DNA from 2 places in the Herpetosiphon gulosus genome. Region 1 is predicted to be linked to the other one. Evidence: riboswitches for the same ligand, from Rfam matches in the RefSeq annotation. Region 1 holds a riboswitch; the other holds the start of a gene.
The links. Region 1 has a riboswitch for S-adenosylmethionine ahead of metH (methionine synthase). Riboswitches for the same ligand answer to the same signal wherever they lie in the genome.
Positions count from the first base shown of each region.

Region 2: it holds a riboswitch for S-adenosylmethionine, as region 1 does, so the genes downstream of both, ABEB26_RS05850 (homocysteine synthase) here and metH (methionine synthase) in region 1, are expected to answer to the same signal.

Region 1 covers NZ_BAABRU010000005.1:343,091-347,921, reverse strand. Annotated here, with positions in the region: gene ABEB26_RS09025 (winged helix-turn-helix domain-containing protein) at 1-47, opposite strand, end outside; gene ABEB26_RS09020 (S9 family peptidase) at 184-2,070, shown strand; tRNA gene ABEB26_RS09015 (tRNA-Ile) at 2,238-2,313, shown strand; SAM riboswitch class I at 2,411-2,513, shown strand; gene metH (methionine synthase) at 2,614-4,831, shown strand, end outside.
Region 2 covers NZ_BAABRU010000004.1:20,865-25,695, forward strand. Annotated here, with positions in the region: gene metX (homoserine O-acetyltransferase MetX) at 1-257, opposite strand, end outside; gene ABEB26_RS05845 (hypothetical protein) at 254-625, opposite strand; gene ABEB26_RS05850 (homocysteine synthase) at 750-2,030, opposite strand; SAM riboswitch class I at 2,181-2,288, opposite strand; gene ABEB26_RS05855 (ABC transporter permease) at 2,442-3,152, opposite strand; gene ABEB26_RS05860 (ABC transporter ATP-binding protein) at 3,319-4,089, opposite strand; gene ABEB26_RS05865 (lantibiotic dehydratase C-terminal domain-containing protein) at 4,187-4,831, opposite strand, start outside.

The DNA of each region.
Region 1 (4,831 bases):
TCACGTGGTGGTGGCACAACTAATTTGGTTTGGATGAGTTGGAGCATGACACAATCCCTCAAGGCCTACTTGTCAGTCTACCACAGCCAACTACACCTTGTGGCTACACCTTTTGAATGAAGCTTGATCGTCGCGATTCGCTCTACAATAGTACGAAATTGCTGTTAACAAGGAGTTGGAAGAATGCCACGCATCGAAGCCTTGCTTGCCGCTCGTCAATTTGTTGTTCCGCAACGCTCTGGCGATTATCTCTATTTTATTAGCGATTTAAATGGCCGCCTGAGTTTGTATCGCATGCTGCTCACTGGCAGCGTGCCTGAGCCGTTGTTACCGCCTGATATTGCCTTGCAAACGCCGCACCATATGGGTGGAAAATCGTTTGTAGTATTGGCCGAATACAATCAAATTGTGGTGATGATTGATAAAGATGGCGATGAAAACTACCAGCCGTTGCGCATCCCATTAACTGGTGGTTTCCCTGAGCCAATTTTTGGCGAACAATTTGTTGGAATGCAAACCAATCTCTCGAAACTTGATCCAAACACGGGCATTGGCTATTTGAATGTTGCTTCACGCCTTCGCCCTGAACTTAGTTGCTATCAAATTAATGTACTGACTGGCACAAGCATATTATTATATCAAGGCCCAGATGGCCCATTTTATGCGACCTCAGCCCCTGATCAACAAACAATTCTGACCGTCGATGCCTATGGGATTGGCGATGCCGTGATTTATCGTCAGCAGCTTGGTAGCACCGAGCGCTCGGTGGTTTTCGGTACGCCGATGGATCAACGTACAACGCCAATTGAGCCAAATGGTATGGGTTTTGGCGAATGGGTCAATGATAACGTTGCCTTGGTGAGCACGAGCCTGTTTGATGATTGCTACAGTTTAGCCTTGTTGAGCCTTGATGGCTCGCAAAGCTTGGATGCTGTGACGATTGAAGGCTTGGTACACACCGGTCAAGGCGAATTTGATCGTTTGCTGCATCTGACAGAACAACGCTTTTTGATTGGCTATAATATCGATGGCTGTTCCTGGTGCTATGAAGCTGAGCTTGATCTAGTTGGCAAGCGGATGTTGGTTACCAAGGTTTTGGTTGGCCAAGCACCATTAGACAATGGTGTTTTAGAGTCAATTGATTATGATGAAGCGAGTGACAGCTTTGCGCTTTCGTTCTCGACTGCGATTGCGCCAACCCAAATCTATACGATTAAGCCCAACCAAGAGCTGCAACAGCATACCAACGAACGTGTTTTGGGCATTCCAGTTGAACATTTGGCGGCTGGCGAAGATGCCTCGTTCAACTCGCACGATGGCCTACGCATTTCGGCGCGACTGTACCGCCCAGCCCCAGCCTTGGGTTACGAAGGCCCACGGCCATTGGTTTATTACATTCATGGCGGCCCACAAGGCCAAGAACGCCCCGATTTTGCCTGGTTCTCGATGCCCTTGATTCAATTCTTGACCCTGAAGGGCTTTGCGGTGTTTGTGCCCAATGTGCGTGGCAGTAGTGGCTATGGCTTTAAGTATATGAACCACGTTACTCACGATTGGGGCGGCCAAGATCGGCTTGATCATGTGCATGCCATGACCAAGGTTTTAGTCAATGACCCACTGATTGATATCAAACGTACTGGGGTGATGGGGCGTTCATATGGTGGTTTTATGACCTTGACCTTGCTTGGCCGTCACCCTGAGCTTTGGCGAGCAGGCATCGATATGTTTGGCCCCTACGATTTGCACACCTTCTCGGCGCGAGTGCCTGAAACTTGGAAAAAGTACATGGCAACCCAAGTTGGCGATCCAGTGACCGAACAAGATTTCTTGGCCGAACGTTCGCCTAAAACCTACATTCACAACTTGGCTTGCCCATTATTGGTCACCCAAGGAGCCAACGATCCACGGGTGATCGAGCGTGAATCGAGCGAAGTGGTGCATGAGTTGCAAGCCTTAGGCAAAAACGTTGATTATCTGTTGTTCAGCGATGAAGGCCACGATGTCTTGAAGTACGCCAACAAAGTGACCTGCTACAACCGGATCACCGACTTTTTCAGCCAACATCTCTAGAAGGTAGGGATCGGGGTTCAGGGGCGAAGGGGTCAGGATTGAACTATTAGAATCTAGCATTTGATCATTTCGTGGAACGCAGGGATGAAACCCTTGGGTTCCACGAAATGTTGATCAAATGCTGCACCATTGTTTAAAAAGTGTGGTACTATACACTGCGGTGAGTAGGGCCATTAGCTCAACGGTTAGAGCACGCGGCTCATACCCGCTTGGTTGGGGGTTCGAATCCCTCATGGCCCACCATTAACCTCTCACCAATCTCCACCAAACCAAATCCTCAAGCTTAATGCCGCTACTTTTGCTTTTTAACTAAGATTTGCTATACTGCCCATAATTGAATACCTCATCACGAGGAGTCGAGGGATCTGGCCCGATGACACTCCAGCAACCGTCTCGCCGAGAAAGGTGCTTCTTCCAGCAGCAATCGCGCTGATAGATGAGTGGCAACTCAATGATTGAAGCCCTCGCCAGTGTGCGAGGAGTTTTTTTTAACCTTGGTTTAGCGCTTTGGCAGCGTAGGCCATACAAATAAGGGAATGCGTCATGACCAGTATAAAACCTTACGTCGCCGAATTGGCGAAACGTGTTCTGATTTACGACGGCGCAATGGGTACTAGCTTGGATTTGTATGATCTCAAGCCTGAGGATTTTGGCGGCGAACAGTACTTCGGCGCACGCGATTATCTCGCCTTGACGCGCCCCGATATCATCGAACAAATTCATAGCTCGTTTATGGAAGCGGGGGTTGATGTCTTGGAAACTAATACCTTCCAATCAACCCGGATTCGCTTGCATGAATGGGGCTTGGCTGATAAAACCTACGAGCAAAATTTTAAAGCGGCCCAACTTGCTCGTAGCGTCGCCGACCGCTATCAAGCGAAGGATGGCCGCAAACGTTTTGTGGCTGGCTCGATGGGGCCAACCGGATTTTTGCCTTCATCCGACGATCCAACCCTTTCAAATATTACTTGGGATGCGCTCTCGGATACCTTTAAAGAGCAGACGATCGCCTTGGTTGAAGGTGGCGTTGATGTGCTATTGGTCGAAACCAGCGTTGATATTCTTGAAGTCAAGGCTGCAATCGACGGCATTCGGCGTGGCCTCGCTGAACTCAAACGCCCTGATATTGCCATCCAAGCCCAAGTTTTTTTGGATCTTTCAGGGCGCATGTTGCTGGGCACGGATATTCAAGCAACCATGGTTACGCTCGAAGCTTTGGCTGATGTCGATGTAATTGGCTTGAATTGTTCAACTGGCCCTGAACACATGCGCCCTGCAATCACCTTCCTCGCCGCTAACTCCAAATTGCCAATTTCGTGTATACCAAACGCGGGCTTGCCAATGGAAGTCAACGGCGAAACCGTGTTTCCCTTGGAGCCAGCAGGCTTTGCCAAAACGCTGACCGAGTTTGTACAAGATTTAGGGGTACGTGTGGTTGGCGGTTGTTGTGGCACAACTCCGGCTCACCTACGCGCTTTGGTCGATTCAATTGGCAACGATTGCCCACCCAAACCCAACCAAGCTCCCACCGTTCAGCAAGTTTCCTCGGCCATGCGTTCCTTGGCGCTGCACCAAGATCCAGGCCCATTTATCATTGGCGAACGGGTTAATTCGGTTGGTTCGCGCAAAGTAAAAAAATTATTGCTCAAAGATGATTATGATGGTGTGTTGCAAATTGCCCGTGAGCAGGCCGATAGTGGTTCGCACGCGCTTGATGTCTGTGTTGCCATGACCGAACGCTCCGATGAAAAAGAGCAAATGCAAAAGCTGCTCAAAAAATTAACCATGGGCGTTGAATTGCCTTTGGTGATCGACTCAACCGAGCATGAAGTGATCGACGCAGCTCTGCAAATCTATCCAGGCAGGGCGATCATCAACTCAACCTCGCTCGAAGGCGGGCGCGAGCAGAAATTCGATAAAACGATGCCCTTGGTCGCTCGCTATGGCGCGGCAATTATTGCCTTGACGATCGATGAAGAAGGCATGGCCCATACCGCTGAGGCCAAAGTTGCCATCGCCAAACGCATGGCCGAAATGGGCCGCCAAGAATATGGCGTGCAAAATGATGCTTGGCTATTTGATGCGCTGACCTTCCCATTAACCACCGGCCAAGCCGAATTACGCGAATCGGCCAAGGAAACCATGGAAGGCATTCGGCGAATCAAGGCCGAAATTCCAGGCGCAATGACCGTGCTAGGCGTTTCGAATCTCTCATTCGGAATTCAGCCGCATGCCCGTTCAGCGCTCAACTCGGTCTTTTTATATCACGCGGTCAAGGCTGGGCTTGATGCAGCGATCATCAACCCAACCCACCTCATGCCTTTTGCCGAAATTCCAGCCGAAACCCGCAAAGTCTGTGAAGATGTGATTTTCAACAGCGACGAAGAAGCCTTGCCTCGCTTCATCCAATATTTCGAAGCCAATACTGCGGTTGCTGGTGAAGCCAAAGTTGACCCAACCGCCACCATGAACGCCGAAGAACGGATTCATTGGAAGATTTTGCATCGCAAAAAAGATGGCATCGAAGCCGATATCGACGAATCGCGGGCATGGCGCGAAGCTGGCGGCCAAACCCAAGGCGAAGCAGCCATCGATATTCTCAATGGCGTGATGCTGCCCGCAATGAAAGAAGTTGGCGATAAATTCGGCGCTGGCGAATTGATTTTACCCTATGTGCTGCAATCTGCCGAAGTCATGAAACGCGCTGTCGCTCACCTCGAACAATTCCTTGATCGGGTCGAAGGCACAACCAAGGGCAAAG
Region 2 (4,831 bases), on a different contig from region 1:
TCGTGAACACTATAGCGACCAGCAGCATGAGCATCGCCCGAAAGCGCATGGCACAGCAAAATCACATTTGAGCGATCGGCATTGAGTTTGCCATAGGTTTCATAGCTTAGTTGCCATGGTGCTGGAATCAAAGCGCCGCTCGCAGTGCGAAACGGCTCAGTGAAGATTTGCACTTGGGGCGTTACAAAACCAACCGACCGTCCCCAAGCAGGTTGGGTAACGGCCGGCACATCGCCCAAGGTGACGGTATCGGTCATAGCCGCGTACCTCCTTGGCGCAAGCGGGCGGTTTGTTCGTGATAGTACCCGATGATCGCATCGACCATGCTTGAACCGCACTCAACTGCTTCCGCTGGTAAATCGCGGACAGCCGCCCCCAAATCTGCACAGCTCGCAGCCAATTCGGCTAGCATTCCACTAACATCAGCCATGGTGCCAGAAGCAGGGGGCATTGCTCCAGCTCGCTGTGGCACGGCGCGGAGTTGTGCCACAGCCCAGCGATTGTGGGCTACCAATTGTTCAACTAACGGTGCAGGATTTGCCGCTTTGGCCTGGGCAAGAACGGTTGTAACGAACTCACCATGAGCCGAGCGTAAAGGCTTGAGTAAATCATGATTATGCGACATCGGGAACTCCTTGGTCTGTGGATGCTCAACAGCAGGTGAGCATCCACCCGTACAATTTCGGTTAGGGTCGCAACTCCCTGACATGCAGCAGTGTCAACACACTCTCACTGCTGGCACTAAGCGATTACGCAAGGGCTTGTTCCAAATCGGCGAGAATATCGTCGATGGCTTCCGTACCCACTGACAAGCGAACATAATCGGCGGTCACGCCAGTTGCCAAACGTTCTTCGTCGGTCAATTGTTGGTGAGTTGTGGTCGCTGGGTGAATCGCCAACGACTTCGAGTCGCCGATGTTGGCCAAGTGCGAGAACAATTGCAACTTGTCGATAAAGCTCCGACCAGCAGCCAAACCACCTTTAAGCCCGAAGCCAACCAAGGCACCAGCACCCTTAGGCAGATATTTTTGCGCCAATTCATATGATGGGTGGCCGGGCAAACCTGGGTAGTTGACCCATTCGACATTCTTATGTTCAGTTAAGAACTTGGCCACAGCCGCAGCATTTTGCACGTGGCGTTCCAAGCGTAGGTGCAGGGTTTCCAAGCCTTGCAACAGCAAGAACGAGTTGAATGGGCTGAGACATGAACCAAAGTCGCGCAGCAATTGCACCCGAGCTTTGAGAATGTAGGCTGGTGCGCCCAAATCGGCAAAGCGCAAGCCGTGATACGATTGATCAGGCGTGGTGTATTGGGTAAAGCGACCGCTAGCAGCCCAATCGAACTTGCCTGCATCAACAATTACCCCACCAATCGTCGTGCCATGGCCACCAATAAATTTGGTTGCTGAGTGCACTACGATATCTGCGCCGTGCTCGATTGGCCGCAACAAGAATGGGGTTGCAGCGGTGTTATCAACAATCAACGGCACGCCAACTTCATGGGCAATTTGGGCAATCTTTTCAAAATCAGGAATTTGCAACTTGGGATTGCCAATGCTTTCCAAGTAGAAGGCCTTGGTGCGTTCATCAACCGCAGCGCGGAAATTTTCGGGGTCGCTGGCATCGACGAAGCGGGTTTGCACGCCCCAACGTGGCAAGGTGTGGTGGAACAAGTTATAAGTGCCACCATACAAGTTGGTTGCTGAAACGATGTTATCGCCAGCTTCAGCGACGTTCAAAATCGCGAAGGTTTCGGCTGCTTGGCCTGATGCAAGAGCCAGAGCGCCAATCCCACCTTCAAGCAAAGCCAAACGTTGCTCAAACACATCATTGGTCGGGTTCATAATCCGCGTATAAATGTTACCAGGCTCGGCCAATGAGAACAGCGCCGCAGCATGGTCGGTATCCCGAAAGGCATACGAGGTGGTTTGGTAAATTGGCACAGCCCGCGAACCAGTGGTTGGATCTGGTTTTTGACCACCGTGGAGCGCTAAGGTTTCGAATCGGGTGAATTGTACTTCGTCTGCCATGATCAGGACTCCTTGTATATAATCTTCAATGCTACGGTTGTTCCGATTCGCGCCATTGCGACCCAGGCTACAACGCCTATGAACAAAAAAACCTCTCATCAGTTGATGAGAGGCTGTAAGTAACCATCGAAAGATAGGTTTGTGCGCCGCCCCTCATCTTCCAGAATGATTCTGTCGGACTTAGCACCAGTCCAAGCATTGCTGCCTGCGGTTGCCGGGGTTTCATAGGGCCGATCCCTCCACCCCTCTGGATGAGTTACGCAAGTGATATTTATTTGTATGGGCTATTTATAACATAGTTAAACAGAATTGTCAAGAATCAATTTCAAGTTACTTAACAATCTCACTAAACAATCAAAAACCCATTCCTAGCTCATCAACACAGGAATGGGTTTAGGGCTTGCTACTGGTCTATTCCCAGCGAAAGAGTTTGGTTGCCGAGCCAAGACTGACCACGGTCAACACCGCCAAGATCGCCAAACTTGGCCAAATATTGAAACTTGATCCCAACCAATTTGCTTCGATTAATTGCACTAAATGGCGTGCAGGCACCCAAGCCCCAATTTGTTGAAGCAGGCCCGATTGGCTGGTTGTGCTCGAAACCAGCACCACCGCCATCGCTCCAAATACCAAAATGCTGACAACTTGAATGCTGCGGGTGTTACGAATGCGGCTGCCAAGCAAAGCTCCCAAGGCTGAAAAGGCAATTGCCCCAACCAAAAAGCTCGCAATCAAGCCAAGCGGGTTGGCAGGCAGCGGCAATTTTAAAACGACCACGCTGAGAATTAAGACAACCAAGCCGCCTAGCAATACCAACAACAAGCCAACCAAGGCTTGAGCCAACAAATAGCGCAACGGCGAGATTGGGGTAATTTGTAAGCGCCGCAACATGCCACGCTCACGATAATTGACCAAGCTCATCGGGAACGCCATAATGCCAAAAATCATCGGGCCAAACGCCAACATCATCAAGGCATTGGCGGTTTGACTCGGGCCAGCCGGCATTTGTAAACCCAAAACCAAGGCCATCACCGCTGGAAAAAAGACAATAAAACTGAGGTTGGTCAGATCACGCCCCATCAAGCGCAATTCAGTTCGTACAATTTGCCAAAAAGCGTGCATACTTCCTCCTGAAAAGCTGTAATGGTTGATAGGTTCCCTCACCCCTAGCCCCTCGCCCACTGCCGCGGGAGAGGGGTGTTCTACCCTTGATGAGGATTCTCCCTCGCCTCGCGTGCGGGAGAGGGGGTCAGGGGGTGAGGGCATGCCAATCAACTGTTAAATGCGATTAATGGGCGGGCTGGCCGATCAAGCGTAAAAAGACATCTTCAAAAGTTACTCGTTCGGGGTGCGGCAAGTCGCGGCTGGGCACTGGTTGTTGGCGCAAATCATGTTGATAGGCCGCAATCATACGATCTGGTGTATCGAGCGCAATCACTGTGCCTTGATCAATTACGGCAATTCGGTCGCATAAACGCTCAACTTCTTCCATAAAGTGGGTGACCAAAACCACAGTTTTGCCACGCTTGCGCACATCTTGAATTAAATTCCAGGTAATCCGCCGTGCTTGCGGATCGAGACCGGTCGTCAATTCATCGAGAAAAACAATTTCGGGGTCGTGGATTAGGCTAAGCGCGATAAACAAACGCTGTTTCTGACCACCAGAAAGATTGGCAAATGCCGTTTTGGCTTGTTCAGCCAAGCCCCATTCTTCGAGCACTTTTTGCCAAGGCCGTGCTTGGGGATAAAACGAACCAAACAGTTGGAGTGCTTCGGCCACCGTCAGGCGATCAGGCAAAGTCGCTTGTTGCAATTGCACGCCAATTTTGCTGCGAATATATGGGCCATGCTGCTTCAAATCGCGACCCAAAAGCTGAATCGTGCCAGCAGTTGCCGGGCGTAGGCCAATAATACATTCCACCGATGACGTTTTTCCGGCCCCGTTCGGGCCAACAATCCCAAAAATCTCCCCAGCCTCAACACTGAATGAAACATCTTTGACTGCTTTATGGTTGCCATAGTGTTTTTGCAGATGTTCTACGACCAATACTGGAGCCATCGCTTCCTCCTTCAATAGGGTATTCAGCTGGCTCAATTAAACAATGTAGCCTCCCGTAAAACGAGAGGCTAAGCGATATCAAAAGCGATATAAAGTGCTAGCGTGGCTCTAGAATCAATGGCACGCTGGTTGGCGCAACATCGAGTTCAGCAATTTGTACTCGATAGAGCATATACAGCAATTGGATCTCTTGCATCACGCTCAAGCCCAAACGATTTTGCACCAAATGTAGATAATTGGGCACAAAGAGCAAGCCAGTCAGTGGATATTCGGCCAAAATGGTTGGCAGTTCAGCTTGATAGCGCTGAAAATGCGCTGTTACGCTCGATTGCAAGTGCTGATTGGCTTCAGCTGTCTGCAAATCGGCAAAATGGCTGCGCAGATGTTCGCGCCAATCAGCAAATAATGGATACAGCTGGTTGTGGCGCAAGCTGCCCAAACGCTGGCGAATTACCGCTGCTTGGCGCTCGTAATGCTGCTCCAAGCCTTGAATAAAGGCCGCACGATCACCCACCACCTGGGCAATCCAATAATCGAGGTAGCTGCGCACAATCAAGGCTTGGACATACGGATCAGGGCTAAATTGCTCTAGCAGATCATGAACCAGTTCGAGCACCCAAAACGAGCGAGCCACGCCGCTGGTTGCACTAGCCTGCAACACTCGCAGGCAAATCGCACTGGAATAGGCAAAATGCTGTTCGGCCAAAGCCATACCTAGCGTGCCAGCATATTTGGCATATTC